Regions from separate parts of the Shewanella sp. 10N.286.51.B8 genome, predicted to be linked through region 2. Evidence: predicted binding sites of a transcription regulator. Region 2 holds the regulator's gene; the other holds the start of a gene.
What was found. Region 2 encodes MetJ, which represses methionine synthesis genes. Its sites were predicted from a motif close to TAGACGTCTAGACGTCTA; they were not measured.
Positions count from the first base shown of each region.

Region 1 (4,414 bases), on a different contig from region 2:
TGATTAAATTATTGGTAGAGGAACAACCAATTATTGAACGTTTTACAGCAATAGCGGATAAGGATAATTTAGGTTCAATTAAAATTATGAAGAAAATAGGAATGGAATTTATCTGTCAGCAGTTTCATTCAGATGTTAATGGCAAAACTGAAGTTGTAATATACAGTTTGAAAGTTAACCATTAAAAAAATGAGTAATGTGCAGTAATAGTGTTAAACAAAAACTGGTCAACTGTATAAACAACAGCCTTCACCTGTGTTATTCACATCGATAAAATACAAACAATAAAAAAGCCATCACAATAATGGATGGCTTGTCGCTACTAGCTCACTATGTGTAAACTAGTAGATTACAAAGTGACGATTCTACTTTTGTGCGTCTAAGTAACGCTCGGCATCTAACGCAGCCATACAACCTGATCCTGCTGAAGTAATAGCTTGACGATAATGTTGATCCATTACGTCACCACAAGCATAAATGCCTTCAACACTTGTCTGAGTTGCGTTACCTTGAAGGCCACTGTTGACGGTAATGTAACCGTAGTTCATATCAAGTTGACCGTCAAAAATACCGGTGTTTGGGCTATGACCAATCGCAATGAAAACGCCAGCAACCTCTAAATCTGAAATTGACTCATCTTTAGTGCTTTTCATTTTAAGACCGGTAACACCCATGTTGTCACCGACGACTTCATCAAGAGTTTGATCTAAGTGTAGGATGATATTGCCATTAGCAACTTTATCCATCAGACGGTTGATCAGGATCTTTTCTGATCGGAAAGAATCACGACGGTGGATTAAATGCACCTCAGAAGCAATATTACTTAAATAAAGCGCTTCTTCAACAGCAGTGTTACCACCACCAACTACAGCCACTTTTTGGTTACGATAAAAGAAACCATCACAGGTAGCACAGGCTGATACACCACGGCCCATAAATGCTTCTTCAGATGGAAGGCCTAAATATTTGGCAGATGCACCAGTTGCAATGATTAATGCGTCACAAGTAAACTCACCATTGTCTCCTTTTAATCGGTAAGGGCGCTGGCTAAAATCAACTTCATTGATATGGTCAAAAATAATTTCTGTATCAAATTTTTCAGCATGCTCTTGCATTCTTGCCATTAATGCTGGGCCAGTTAAATCATTCGCATCGCCAGGCCAGTTTTCAACTTCAGTAGTCGTAGTCAGTTGACCACCTTGTTGCATCCCAGTGATCATTACAGGCTTCAAATTTGCGCGTGCTGCGTAAACTGCAGCAGTATAACCAGCAGGGCCAGAACCTAAAATTAGTAGGTTGATATGACGAGCTTGACTCATTTTTTTATTTCTCCATTACATGCTTTAAGCAATTTGCATGGATTGTAGGGAATTTACAGGGTGGGGTAAAGTAGCGATTGCTCCAAGATATAGATTGAGGCAATCGATACCGTACACAAAAGACACCAAGGACTTATCGCATTAGACTTTTACATGCTAATAACTAATATGACAACTTGGTAAGCCATTCTTTTCTAGATAGTTTTGGTGGTATTCTTCCGCCGGATGAAAGGTTTGAACCGGTACAATTTCAGTTACAATTTGTCGTAATCCCCATTTACCACTTTGAATTAGCAACAATTTAGATTGCTCTGCTAATAATTTTTGTTCTTGGCTGTGGAAAAAAATAGTGCTTCGATATTGGCTGCCAATATCACCACCTTGCATATTTAGAGTGGTTGGATTGTGGTTTTGCCAAAAAACGGTCAACAACTCTTCATAGCTAACGATATGTTCGTCAAACTCAACCTGTACCACTTCTGCATGGCCCGTTACGCCCGCTTTCACTTGCTCGTAGGTCTGAAATTTGTCATTTCCCCCCATATAACCGCATTGTGCTGCAACTACACCATTTATTTGTTTAAAAAAATATTCAACGCCCCAAAAACAGCCTGCACCAAAAGTTGCTATAGTCATACGATACCCGTAAAGAAGTCTAGATGGCTAAAAGTATATTTATTCTAATAAATAATGCAAGCAAAGATTTACACTCTGTTAAATGTTACTTAACGTTAGCTTCCCCTAAATGTGATAGAATCCGACTACCGTTTGAAACCATTCAATATTTAAAGCCGCATCAAGGAGTCAGCGTGTTTCAACAATTAATGGATGACAAAGATTTTTTAGCATTTACGTTAACTAACATTAATAACAAGGTGCCAGAACAGCGCTTTGAATTGTCAAATAAAACAACAGTTACGATTTTAGATAACGGGATTATTTGTTTTAATCCAGCTCAAGGGTCGACTAAAGACATTGTTTTATCTTGTGCCATACATGGTAACGAAACAGCACCTATTGAAATCTGTAACGAACTCATAAATAATTTATTAAAAGAAACAATCGTTACAAAACAAAGAGTCCTGTTTATAATTGGCAATCCAGATTCCATACTCAGCCAAACACGCTTTGTAGAAGAGAATATGAATCGTTTGTTCAGTGGGGCACATTCTTCCGGTTTAGGTTTATCAAATAAAGAAAGAGTTAGAGCAAAAAAATTAGAGGAATATGTAGCTAATTTTTATCTTCAAAATAATAGCTCACAACGAATACATTACGACTTACACACCGCGATAAAGCCGTCTAAACATGAGAAATTTGCGATTTATCCTTACAGGCCTGGACGTAGCTTTAGTGCTGATCAAATTATGTTTTTAGCGGGTTGTGATGTTGACACCATTTTATTCCATCATGAACCTACCACTACTTTTAGCTATTATTCATCAGAACAATTCAAAGCCGATGCATTTACAGTCGAACTGGGTAAAGTGATGCCTTTTGGCGAGAATGATATGTTAAAATTTGCCAATACTAAAAAGATGCTTTTGCAGTTGATAACTCAACAACAAGTTGAACTAGCTCCTTTTGATAAAGACAAACTTCACTTATATAAAGTGTCTCGTTCCATTAACAAGCAGTTTGATGATTTCAAATTCACCTTTGATAAGACAACGGTAAATTTTTCTGGGTTCAAGCAAAATCATGTATTAGCAACGGAAGGTGACACTGAGATTAAGGTCATTTATCCATACGAAGCTATCGTTTTTCCTAATGAAAATGTACCTGTGGGCCAACGTACAGTATTATGTTTAGTGCCAGCACCTAATGAAGACATTCAATAAGTTGTAAAGCTAAATATACATTATATATGACAGGATATTCACTAAGTGGAATGAACATTAGTTGATAGTAAGTTTACGTTAACGTAATGTTCGTTCGCATATAATAAATTACGCTTTATTTTTAAGGCTACAAATAACAAGAGCACAATATGAGCAACGCAACACTGACTAATGAAACAGTGCATCGTGTCAGCTTCTTAGACAAAGCTTCATTGCACATTCCTATTTTAAAAATTCTGCAAGCTGATGGCACAACTTACGAAAATGCCGTCATGCCCGTTATTGATAAAGCCTTGGCTGAACGTATACATGATACTTGTGTTTTTACCCGAGTATTAGATGAACGTATGTTAAGTGCTCAAAGGCAAGGTCGTATTAGTTTTTATATGACTTGTACTGGCGAAGAAGCCTCTATCATTGGCAGTACTGCTGCACTTGATGACGGTGATGTCATATTGGCGCAATACCGAGAGCATGCATCACTTAGATATCGTGGTTTTACCACTGAACAATTTATGAATCAAATGTTCAGTAATGAAAAAGATTTAGGTAAAGGCAGACAGATGCCAATTCATTACGGTAGTAAAGAATTAAATTACCAGACAATTTCATCACCACTAGCGACTCAAATACCACAAGCTACCGGTGTTGCACATGCTTTTAAATTACAAGGCAAACGTAACGTTGCTATTTGTTATTTTGGCGAAGGTGCAGCATCAGAAGGTGACTTTCACGCAGGCCTAAATATGGCTGCAGTTTTAAAGTCACCAACGATCTTTTTCTGTCGTAACAATGGTTACGCGATTTCAACGCCAACTGAAGAGCAATTTGCAGGTAATGGCATTGCCAGTCGTGGTGTTGGTTATGGTATGCACACTATTCGTGTTGATGGTAACGATATGCTTGCGGTACTCGCAGCAACTCAACAAGCTCGAGCTCATGCGTTAGAACATAATGCGCCAGTACTCATCGAAGCGATGACGTACCGTTTAGGTGCACATTCATCTTCAGATGACCCATCGGGTTATCGTTCAAAAGAAGAAGAAGCTAAGTGGGAGCAACATGATCCTGTTAAGCGCTTTAAACTTTGGATGATCAATAAAGATTGGTTAAACGAAAAAGATGATGCTGCAGCTTATGAACAATACCGAGAAGAAGTACTTAATGCCGTTAAAGTGGCAGAAAAAGTGGCTTTACCGCATATCGACTTGTTAATCACAGATGTATTAGATAAACCAACACCTGCTTTAGAGA
Region 1 covers NZ_JBFRKG010000054.1:8,206-12,619, reverse strand. The annotation lists gene AB4160_RS18020 (GNAT family N-acetyltransferase) at 1-185, shown strand, start outside; gene trxB (thioredoxin-disulfide reductase) at 366-1,319, opposite strand; gene msrA (peptide-methionine (S)-S-oxide reductase MsrA) at 1,476-1,955, opposite strand; gene astE (succinylglutamate desuccinylase) at 2,129-3,160, shown strand; gene AB4160_RS18000 (thiamine pyrophosphate-dependent dehydrogenase E1 component subunit alpha) at 3,310-4,414, shown strand, end outside.
Region 1: the regulator MetJ is predicted to act here: its motif matches at 1,968-1,985, upstream of msrA (peptide-methionine (S)-S-oxide reductase MsrA).

Region 2 (4,414 bases):
TATTTTCCAAAAGTCACCTTGACGCTATGGGCGTTGCTGATATTGCTCAAGGTGATATTGATATGCTGACTAATCTCGATCCCGCCAACCCTCCTGCAGATCTCACTGACTTAGACTCTCAAGGCATTGTATTAGCCGCCGGAGTCACAGATTTTGGGGTGGCGTTAAGCTTTCCACTATCTATAGTTAACATGCCTGTAAAAGTTGGGATTTCACCTAAGTTTCAACGCATTGATACCTATCATTACAGTGCCAGTGCCAATAACTTTGATGTCGATGATTTTGATGATGATAAATATCGAAATGATGACAGCTTATTTAACCTTGATCTTGGGGTGGCTATTGAGCCAACAGAAAGCTTAACCTTAGGGCTGTCTGCTCGTAATTTATTCAGTAAAAAAATAACCACAGTTGAAGCTCAAGGACGGACATTTGAATACCAAATTGAGCCGTTAGTCACAGTGGGAGCTGCTTATGATTGGTCCAGAGTCACCTTAACCACGGATATTGATCTGGTGGAGCAAAGCCGTTTTAGCGAGTTTGATGCGGTGCAGTATTGGCGAGTGGGCGGTGAAGTTAAAGCCACTGACTGGCTGTTTTTACGCATGGGCTACCGCCATGACTTAAAAGATAATAGCGTAGATATTTACTCTTTCGGCACCGGCTTTGCCATCGGCCAAGCCTTTAAGCTGGATATGAGCGGCAGCTATGGTGATGATGCCATTGGCGCTGTGCTGCAAACTTCTTATCACTTTTAAGCGTTATCATTTTTAGCTGTCATCATTGTTGCATTTATATCTGCCACAAAAAGATGATCGACTAGCCTGCTGATAATTCAATTAACGACTTAAGGGTTAGCAATAATGCACTTAAGCTACATAACACCATAGTGGCGATGCGAGTCTTATTTTTATCAACCTTATTGGTTAGCTTTCCTGCGGCAATATTTCCGAGTATGACAGATGGCAATAGCATCAATGACAACCACAGATGCTTTTCTTCCACTAAGCCTGCAAGCATTAAAATAATCAGTGCGATCATTGAGCTGAAAACAAAAAAGATCGATAGCGCGGCTCTAAACTTCGGCGCATCTTTACCGGCTAATAAAATCGCTAATGGTGGCCCACCAATGGCGGCAATATTTCCAAATACCCCCGACAAGACACCTGCAATAAATAGCGAAAGCCGATTTACTGGCGCTGTGATCTTAAAAATACTCAGCAACACCGCTGCGCCGACAATAAAGGCAATGGCTAACCCCAGTACTGCTTGGGGGGCAAACAGTAATAAACCTGCGCCCATAAAGCCACCAGGTATTCGCCCCAGCAGCGCATATTGCAGCCCATTAAACTCCAGTTGAGTACGTTCACGCAATAAGGTCAATAAGGCGATGGAAAAACCCATCATAATCACAGGGGCTGGGACTAATTGTGGGTCGATGATATAGAGAAGTGGACTGGCAACAACCGCAAGCCCAAAACCGATAAGGCCTTGGGTTAATGCGCCTAGAAAAATGATAACCGATGCAAGCATCAAGGTCTGCGGATCGATAAATTCCATTGTCGACTCTTTAGGCGCAATACTGCAACTCACTCTCAGCTTGAGAGCTCGATGCGTTAAATGACGAGCAGTGTTTGATTAATTGAGCAGGCTTATGCTTTAGCGCAAGTACTTTAGCGCAAGTACTTTAGCGCAAGTACTTTAGCGCAAGTACTTCAGCGCTAGTCGCTAGCTTGACTTAATCAAGATCTTCCCACTCAATTCCCATGGCATCCATCAAAGCTTTTGCTTCAGATGGGATGCTATCAGGCCCTTCTTTTGATAAGTCACCGTCATTTGGCAGTGGTTGTCCAGTGTAGGCATGCAAAAATGCTTCACACAGTAGTTCACTATTGGTTGCATGACGTAAGTTATTAACCTGGCGGCGGGTACGTTCATCAGTCAATACTTTTAAAACTTTTAAAGGTATGGATACCGTGATTTTTTTAACTTGTTCATTTTTTTTGCCATGTTCGGCATATGGGCTGATATAGTCGCCATTCCATTCAGTCATTAACTCACCTTTATACGATAGATTCGTGGCAGATTTTAACCGCTAAATAATAACAGTCAAATTATTGCGGTTATTCTATAACGAATGGAAATAGATTTCTTTATGTTTAGACGTCTAAACGGCTGATTTGTATTGACGATGTGACTTAGCTTAGGTACATTTAGCCATCTAGACATCTCTTTAGTGTGTATTCTTTAGGAGTTTACAATGAGCAAACATCGCGCAGCTACGCTAGCAGTACGCCAAGGTATCGAGTCAGATACCCAATACGGCGCTGTAGTCCCGCCGATTTATCTATCAACAAACTATTCTTTTGATGGCCATAAAAACCCTAGAGAGTTTGATTATAGTCGTTCAGGAAACCCGACGCGCTGCGTGTTAGGTGAAGCCATTGCCAAACTTGAACATGGCGCTACTGGGGTGGTTACTTGTACCGGTATGGCTGCGATTACCTTGGTCACTAGTTTATTAGGCCCCGATGATTTACTGATTGTGCCTCACGATTGTTATGGCGGTAGTTACCGTTTGTTCACAAATCTTGCCAACAAAGGCCAATTTAAATTACTGGTGATTGATCAAACAGATGAGCAAGCACTCAGTGATGCGATTGCTCAGAAACCTAAAATGGTGTGGTTAGAAACGCCGTCAAACCCATTATTACGTGTTGTTGATATCAAAGCTATTGCTGAGCAAAGCCATAAAGTCGATGCCTTAGTTGTGGTTGATAACACCTTTTTATCGCCAATTTTGCAACAGCCATTAGAGCTAGGCGCTGATATCGTCATGCATTCCACCACCAAATATATCAATGGTCATAGTGACGTTGTAGGTGGCGCTGTGGTGGCAAAAGACCCTGAACTGGGTGAGTTACTACACTGGTGGTCAAACACCTTAGGGCTAACAGGCTCGGCTTTTGATAGTTACCTAACCTTACGTGGCATTCGTACTTTAGCTGTACGTATTCGCGAGCATCAAAAAAATGCTGAGCAAGTTATTGACGTACTTCAGGCCAGCAATCTTGTCGAAAAAGTGTATTATCCAGGCTTAAAAGACCACCCAGGTCACGATATTGCAGCTAAGCAACAACAAGGCTTCGGCGCTATGTTAAGTTTCGAACTTAAAGGTGGTGAAGCAGAAGTGGTCGCCTTTTTAAATGCACTGTCTATTTTCAGTGTTGCTGAAAGCTTAGGCGGAGTGGAAAGCTTAGTTGCCGTACCTGCAACCATGACCCATAGAGCAATGGCGCCTGCAGCACGGTATGAAGCTGGCATTAAAGATACTTTACTGCGACTATCTGTCGGGATTGAAGATGCTGAAGACTTGGTTGCCGATATTGAAGTAGGCTTAGCTGCTGTCGCTGCGCTTTAAGTTAATCTCCCTTGGCTATATTCATGTAGTCAGGCTGGTATATGTTGTTTAAGGAGTGAAAAATGGCCCGCAGTCATTTACATAAATTTGGTGGTTCAAGTCTTGCTGATGCAGATTGCTATCGCCGCGTTGCCCATATTTTACTGACTCATGGCAACAGTGATGATTTAGTCGTTGTTTCAGCTGCGGGTAAAAGTACTAACTTTTTATATAAATTACTCTCCTTAAGAGAAAACGGTGACTTGTGGCAAGAAGAGCTACAAGTACTGGTGAGCTATCAGCAAAACCTGATTGAGCAACTTCTCTCAAACGAACAAGCGCGCGATTTACGTGAGCGCCTATCAACCGATAAATCGCAATTAGTCAGTTTATTGTCCCTTGAAGAGCGCAATGAATTTCAGCTCAATCATGTATTAAGCTTTGGTGAGCGTTGGTCAGCACGATTAATGGCAGCCTTATTAAGAGAGTCTGGCGTTGCTGCCGCGAATATTGATGCCTGCTCACTGCTGGTGGCTGATGAAGGGCCTGTGCCGAATATTCGTCTTGATGAGTCCCGCGAAAAAGTCCAAAAGCTGCTGGATGCTAATCCAAATACACGCTTAGTGATCACCGGCTTTATCTGCGCCAACAGTAAAGGGGATACATTATTACTTGGCCGCAATGGCTCAGATTACAGCGCCACCTTAATTGCCAGCTTAGCGGACATTGAACGAGTGACTATTTGGACCGATGTTGAAGGGGTATTTAACGCTGATCCGAATAAAATTAATGATGCCAAATTACTTGAAAGCATGTCACTTGCTGAAGCCGATCGTTTAGCTAAACTCGGCTCGCCAGTACTGCACAGCCGAACTTTACAGCCCTTATTTGATACTAATGTTAGTCTCGCGGTGCGCTCAAGTTACGCATCACATACTGACTTTACCCTTATTGCGCCCCAAAGTTCGTCAGCTAGCGCTCCAGTGGTTACCAGTTTAAATGAAGTGGTGCTGT
Region 2 covers NZ_JBFRKG010000018.1:199,296-203,709, reverse strand. The annotation lists gene AB4160_RS08755 (conjugal transfer protein TraF) at 1-758, shown strand, start outside; gene AB4160_RS08750 (sulfite exporter TauE/SafE family protein) at 820-1,560, opposite strand; gene metJ (met regulon transcriptional regulator MetJ) at 1,739-2,053, opposite strand; gene metB (cystathionine gamma-synthase) at 2,261-3,421, shown strand; gene AB4160_RS08735 (bifunctional aspartate kinase/homoserine dehydrogenase II) at 3,484-4,414, shown strand, end outside.